2 regions of the Heyndrickxia sp. FSL K6-6286 genome follow, and region 2 is predicted to be linked to the other one. Evidence: a T-box and tRNA genes for the amino acid it is inferred to sense, from the RefSeq annotation. Region 2 holds a T-box; the other holds one or more tRNA genes.
The links. The T-box of region 2 lies ahead of thrS (threonine--tRNA ligase). A T-box ahead of a tRNA ligase gene usually reads a tRNA of that ligase, here a tRNA-Thr.

Region 1: it has a tRNA-Thr gene. The T-box ahead of thrS (threonine--tRNA ligase) is inferred to sense a tRNA for this amino acid. The anticodon was not compared.

What each region holds. Positions count from the first base shown of each region.
Region 1 is NZ_CP152029.1:91,558-94,961, forward strand. Features, by position in the region: rRNA gene MHI39_RS00450 (23S ribosomal RNA) at 1-993, shown strand, start outside; rRNA gene rrf (5S ribosomal RNA) at 1,068-1,184, shown strand; tRNA gene MHI39_RS00460 (tRNA-Val) at 1,191-1,266, shown strand; tRNA gene MHI39_RS00465 (tRNA-Thr) at 1,422-1,497, shown strand; tRNA gene MHI39_RS00470 (tRNA-Lys) at 1,511-1,586, shown strand; tRNA gene MHI39_RS00475 (tRNA-Leu) at 1,620-1,701, shown strand; tRNA gene MHI39_RS00480 (tRNA-Gly) at 1,717-1,791, shown strand; tRNA gene MHI39_RS00485 (tRNA-Leu) at 1,802-1,887, shown strand; tRNA gene MHI39_RS00490 (tRNA-Arg) at 1,947-2,023, shown strand; tRNA gene MHI39_RS00495 (tRNA-Pro) at 2,028-2,104, shown strand; tRNA gene MHI39_RS00500 (tRNA-Ala) at 2,115-2,190, shown strand; rRNA gene MHI39_RS00505 (16S ribosomal RNA) at 2,332-3,404, shown strand, end outside.
Region 2 is NZ_CP152029.1:1,688,183-1,691,586, reverse strand. Features, by position in the region: gene thrS (threonine--tRNA ligase) at 1-1,468, opposite strand, end outside; T-box leader at 1,646-1,874, opposite strand; gene MHI39_RS08510 (putative sporulation protein YtxC) at 1,948-2,796, opposite strand; gene dnaI (primosomal protein DnaI) at 2,889-3,404, opposite strand, start outside.

The DNA.
Region 1 (3,404 bases), 1.6 Mb from region 2:
CCGTAACTATAACGGTCCTAAGGTAGCGAAATTCCTTGTCAGGTAAGTTCTGACCCGCACGAAAGGCGCAACGATCTGGGCACTGTCTCAACGAGAGACTCGGTGAAATTATAGTACCTGTGAAGATGCAGGTTACCCGCGACAGGACGGAAAGACCCCGTGGAGCTTTACTGCAGCTTGATATTGAATTTTGGTACAGCTTGTACAGGATAGGTAGGAGCCTTTGAAGCCGGAGCGCCAGCTTCGGTGGAGGCATCGGTGGGATACTACCCTGGCTGTATTGAAATTCTAACCCGCACCCCTGAATCGGGGTGGGAGACAGTGTCAGGCAGGCAGTTTGACTGGGGCGGTCGCCTCCTAAAAGGTAACGGAGGCGCCCAAAGGTTCCCTCAGAATGGTTGGAAATCATTCGCAGAGTGTAAAGGCACAAGGGAGCTTGACTGCGAGACCTACAAGTCGAGCAGGGACGAAAGTCGGGCTTAGTGATCCGGTGGTTCCGCATGGAAGGGCCATCGCTCAACGGATAAAAGCTACCCCGGGGATAACAGGCTTATCTCCCCCAAGAGTCCACATCGACGGGGAGGTTTGGCACCTCGATGTCGGCTCATCGCATCCTGGGGCTGTAGTCGGTCCCAAGGGTTGGGCTGTTCGCCCATTAAAGCGGTACGCGAGCTGGGTTCAGAACGTCGTGAGACAGTTCGGTCCCTATCCGTCGTGGGCGTAGGAAATTTGAGAGGAGCTGTCCTTAGTACGAGAGGACCGGGATGGACGCACCGCTGGTGTACCAGTTGTCTTGCCAAAGGCATCGCTGGGTAGCTATGTGCGGAAGGGATAAGTGCTGAAAGCATCTAAGCATGAAGCCCCCCTCAAGATGAGATTTCCCTTAGTTTATCTAAATAAGATCCCTGAAAGATGATCAGGTTGATAGGTTCGAGGTGGAAGTGTGGCGACACATGGAGCTGACGAATACTAATAGATCGAAGACTTAACCAAATAGATTTAAGGTTATGAACCGTTACTTCTTGATATATCTAGTTTTGAGGGAATAAGCCCTTAACAAAATATAGTCTGGTAATTATGGCAAGAAGGTCACACCCGTTCCCATCCCGAACACGGAAGTTAAGCTTCTTAGCGCCGATGGTAGTTGGGGGCTCTCCCCCTGCAAGAGTAGGACGTTGCCAGGCGATTATGGAGGATTAGCTCAGCTGGGAGAGCACCTGCCTTACAAGCAGGGGGTCGGCGGTTCGATCCCGTCATCCTCCACCATATATAATGCCGGCCTAGCTCAATTGGTAGAGCACGACCGAATAAACTACTTTGAAATACATCAGCGTACAGCTTGAGCTGCTGCTTGAATAAGCAAACTGAAAGCTGGACGACTATTATAACTAATCTCTGCTTGGGGATTATAATATACTAATGCCGGCCTAGCTCAATTGGTAGAGCAACTGACTTGTAATCAGTAGGTTGGGGGTTCAAGTCCTCTGGCCGGCACCACTTAGGTCATTACGAGCCATTAGCTCAGTTGGTAGAGCATCTGACTTTTAATCAGAGGGTCGAAGGTTCGAGTCCTTCATGGCTCACCATTGTTTTTTGTAACGAAAAACATTTTTCATAACGCGGGTGTGGCGGAATTGGCAGACGCACCAGACTTAGGATCTGGCGCCGCAAGGCGTGGGGGTTCGACTCCCTTCACCCGCATTATAAAATAAAGTCGCGGAAGTAGTTCAGTGGTAGAACACCACCTTGCCAAGGTGGGGGTCGCGGGTTCGAATCCCGTCTTCCGCTCCAAACAACCCTTGCCGGGGTGGCGGAACTGGCAGACGCACAGGACTTAAAATCCTGCGGTAGGTGACTACCGTACCGGTTCGATTCCGGTCCTCGGCACTTAGAATTTTTGCGTAGCAAAAGATTCTTCCATAATAGTTATAGTAAAATACAAGTATGCGCCCGTAGCTCAATTGGATAGAGCGTTTGACTACGGATCAAAAGGTTAGGGGTTCGACTCCTCTCGGGCGCGCCATGAACGGGAAGTAGCTCAGCTTGGTAGAGCACATGGTTTGGGACCATGGGGTCGCAGGTTCGAATCCTGTCTTCCCGACCATTATATAATTGGGGCCTTAGCTCAGCTGGGAGAGCGCCTGCTTTGCACGCAGGAGGTCAGCGGTTCGATCCCGCTAGGCTCCACCAAAAAAAGTGTTGACAACTTATTTAAAATGAGATATACTATAAAAGTTGTCGCTAAATGACGAAAGAAATTGATCTTTGAAAACTGAACAAAACGAAACGTCAATAAATTACTTTTATTTTATAAGAGCTATATCAAACATCTTTTTGGAGAGTTTGATCCTGGCTCAGGACGAACGCTGGCGGCGTGCCTAATACATGCAAGTCGAGCGAATCTGATGGGAGCTTGCTCCCTGATGATTAGCGGCGGACGGGTGAGTAACACGTGGGTAACCTGCCTGTAAGACTGGGATAACTCCGGGAAACCGGGGCTAATACCGGATAACTTTTTTCTTCGCATGAAGAAGAATTGAAAGATGGCTTTTCGCTATCACTTACAGATGGACCCGCGGCGCATTAGCTAGTTGGTGAGGTAACGGCTCACCAAGGCGACGATGCGTAGCCGACTTGAGAGGGTGATCGGCCACACTGGGACTGAGACACGGCCCAGACTCCTACGGGAGGCAGCAGTAGGGAATCTTCCGCAATGGACGAAAGTCTGACGGAGCAACGCCGCGTGAGTGATGAAGGTTTTCGGATCGTAAAACTCTGTTGTTAGGGAAGAACAAGTATCGTTCGAATAGGGCGGTACCTTGACGGTACCTAACCAGAAAGCCACGGCTAACTACGTGCCAGCAGCCGCGGTAATACGTAGGTGGCAAGCGTTGTCCGGAATTATTGGGCGTAAAGCGCGCGCAGGCGGTTTCTTAAGTCTGATGTGAAATCTTGCGGCTCAACCGCAAGCGGCCATTGGAAACTGGGAGACTTGAGTGCAGAAGAGGAGAGTGGAATTCCACGTGTAGCGGTGAAATGCGTAGAGATGTGGAGGAACACCAGTGGCGAAGGCGACTCTCTGGTCTGTAACTGACGCTGAGGCGCGAAAGCGTGGGGAGCGAACAGGATTAGATACCCTGGTAGTCCACGCCGTAAACGATGAGTGCTAAGTGTTAGAGGGTTTCCGCCCTTTAGTGCTGCAGCTAACGCATTAAGCACTCCGCCTGGGGAGTACGGCCGCAAGGCTGAAACTCAAAGGAATTGACGGGGGCCCGCACAAGCGGTGGAGCATGTGGTTTAATTCGAAGCAACGCGAAGAACCTTACCAGGTCTTGACATCCTCTTGACCTCTCTAGAGATAGGGATTTCCCTTCGGGGACAAGAGTGACAGGTGGTGCATGGTT
Region 2 (3,404 bases):
GAACTGTAGAAAGAGTTTCGTCTTTTCCTAATGCTGTACGAACTTGAACATCTAATTTTGGACCATAGAAAGCTGCTTCGCCATCTGCTTCAAAGTATTCAAGACCTAATCCATCCATCGCTTCTTTTAACATACTTTGTGCTTTATTCCACATCTCATCATCATCAAAGTACTTTTCTTTATCTTCCGGATCACGATAGGATAAACGGAAGGAATAGTCAGTGATATCAAAATCTTTGTAGACGGCAATGATTAATTCAACTACACGTTGGAATTCCTCTTTTATTTGATCAGGACGTACAAATATATGTGCATCATTCAAAGTCATTCCGCGAACACGTTGTAATCCTGAAAGTGCACCTGACATTTCATAACGGTGCATTGTACCTAGCTCAGCAATTCGAATTGGCAATTCTCGATAACTATGAATGCCATTTTTATAAATCATCATATGGTGCGGACAGTTCATTGGACGAAGAACTAATTGTTCATTATCCATCTCCATTACAGGGAACATATCTTCTTGGTAATGATCCCAGTGTCCACTTGTTTTATATAAATCAACACTACCCATAATTGGTGTATACACATGATTATAGCCAAGACGTTCTTCCTTATCGACAATATAACGCTCAACAATACGACGGATTGTTGCTCCCTTTGGTAGCCACATTGGAAGACCTTGTCCCACTTTTTGGGAAGTTGTAAATAAATTTAATTCCTTCCCGATTTTACGATGATCTCTTTCCTTCGCTTCTTCTAGAAATTTCAAATGCTGTTCTAAGTCCTCTTTTTTAAAGAAGGCTGTTCCATATACACGTTGTAGCATTTTATTATCGCTATTGCCGCGCCAATATGCTCCCGCAATGCTTAATAATTTAAATTCTTTAATTTTACCTGTAGAAGGAACATGTACTCCACGACATAGATCAAAGAATTCACCTTGTTCGTAAATCGTTACTTTTTCATCAGCAGGAATTGCATCAATGAGTTCTTGCTTATATTCATCACCAGCAAAAAGTTCTTTTGCTTCATCACGAGAAACTTCCTTACGTATGATTTCAAGATTTTCGCTAATAATTTTCTTCATTTCTTTTTCTATTTTCGGTAAATCCTCAGGTGTGATAGATACTTCAAGGTCCATATCATAATAAAATCCACCTTCGATAACTGGCCCTACCCCTAATTTCACATTTCCGAAAATTCTCCGAACAGCTTGTGCCATTAAATGAGCTGTACTATGACGTAGTACCTCTAATGCATCTTTATGGTCGGGTGTAACGATTTCAATAGATCCATCAAACGTAATTGGCGTACGAAGATCAATTAATTTTTCATTCACTTTCCCTGCAATTGCTTTTTTCTTTAATCCAGGACTAATAGATGCTGCAATATCTTCAGTAGTTGTTCCATTAGGAAATTCCTTTACAGCACCATCTGGAAAAGTCATTTTAATCACTTCTGACATTCTGTACCACTCCTTCATTAATGCGTGAGTACCTTATTTGGTACGACAGCAGATTATATTATGTAGACTCTTTTTGCGTTTTTACTACATTTTTTAGTTGTAATCAATAGCATTCATTATAATCACCTGCTACAAAACTTTTTAAAGAGCCCAAAAATAAAAAAACTCGTTCCCTATGAAAGGGACGAGTTATATACACGTGGTTCCACCCTAAGTTTTCATATCAACATGATGATATGACTTCGGATCATTATAACGGAATGTGTCCGTCAACTACTAATAGTTTAAACGTTCGCAGTTGAAGTTTAGAGGTGGTAAGTACTCAATTCGTGTTGGAAAGCTTTCACCATTTCTTTCCTCTCTGGGAACCGTAAAGGAATACTCTTGTCCTCATCAATACATTTAACTATTTTGATTGAATATGTACGTAATTATAGATGGTTCACCCGAGAAAATCAAGAGGTGTGTCAATAAATTTTTTAGTGATTAATAGGATACCTGTTTTTTTCTTTCCAAAATTGTTCTTTCTCTAAAAGGATAACCCTTTCTTCAAAAATATTTTGAATGGTTCGGATCAATCCATTATCTGCTGAATCAGCATATAAATATATATTTTTGGGCGCAATGGACAGTAAAGGAGCAATTGTAACAGAATCAATATAGATTGGATGATTCGTAATTAATCTTCTATCAATCATTTCTGAAATCTGCTCTTTTGATAATTCCTGATATTCTTTACTATAAAACTTCCCATACTCACCAAAATAAATTCGAACAGTGTCCATACATGCCTTACGATTAGCCAAATAATCTCTTAACATTTGAATAAATACTTGATACTCTTGTTCCATTTTATATTCATCTATCGCCATTTCAACATATTGAATCAATTGTTCAAAATATTTTTTTAAGCGAAACTTGATTAATGAGTCAAAAGAAATCGATTTATGATCATCAAATAAAGAGAGAATTGCCTCTCGTATCATCACTTCATCATTCATTACACTAACCATTTTCATAAGTTCTGGACGTTCCCCATCAAACATTTCCGTTACAATGTCCAAAATATTATCTTGTTCGGACTCCTCTTTATAATAAAAATATTCTTTGAGAATATCTCGAGCCCAATCCATTCGTTTTTTTATTAGAATAAATTGAATAAATCCAGATTGTATTTCTTGGATTGAAACCTTATGATTATCAATCGTTAAAATATATTGCTTTTGATTTTGGAAAGCTGTTTCATAAAATGTTATCGTTTGATTTTTCTTGATAAAATATTCATGTAGCCAAATTGCATCAGATAATTCTTTAAAAACAAAATCCAAGCATATCCCCCCTCTACATGGAATCATCCATGATATATATATATGGGATGCTTGGACAATTTAGAAGTAGTAGTTACTTAAATGTATCTAGACTAGTGTCGCATATTCGGTCCATCTACACGTATTGGAATCGATAAGTATTTAATTCTTTCCATGATTCGGGCAGCTTTTATTTTTTCTTCTTCTCCTCTTTGAGAATAAGTAAGATGATGTTGTAGTTCCCCATAATCAAAATTGGATGAAAAAAAGGTAGGTAAGTTTTCTTGCATACGAAATTGCATGATCGATCCTAATATTTCGTCACGTGTCCAACTTGTCATTACTTCTGCACCAATATCATCTAGCATTAATAGAGGGGCTTTTTTTACAACCTCTAGTTTTTCATTTGTAGAATGATCACTTAATGATTGCTTCATTTCTCGGAAAAACTCTGGCACATAAACAATCAAGGAGGAAATTTGTTTATTTTCAGCTAAATGATTAGCAATCGCCCCTAATAAATAGGATTTCCCAACACCAAATTTCCCAAAAAGATAGAGCCCCTTCATTTTTTTACCTAGTTCATATTCTCGAGCAAATCGCTCTGCATACTCATATGCCGTTAACCG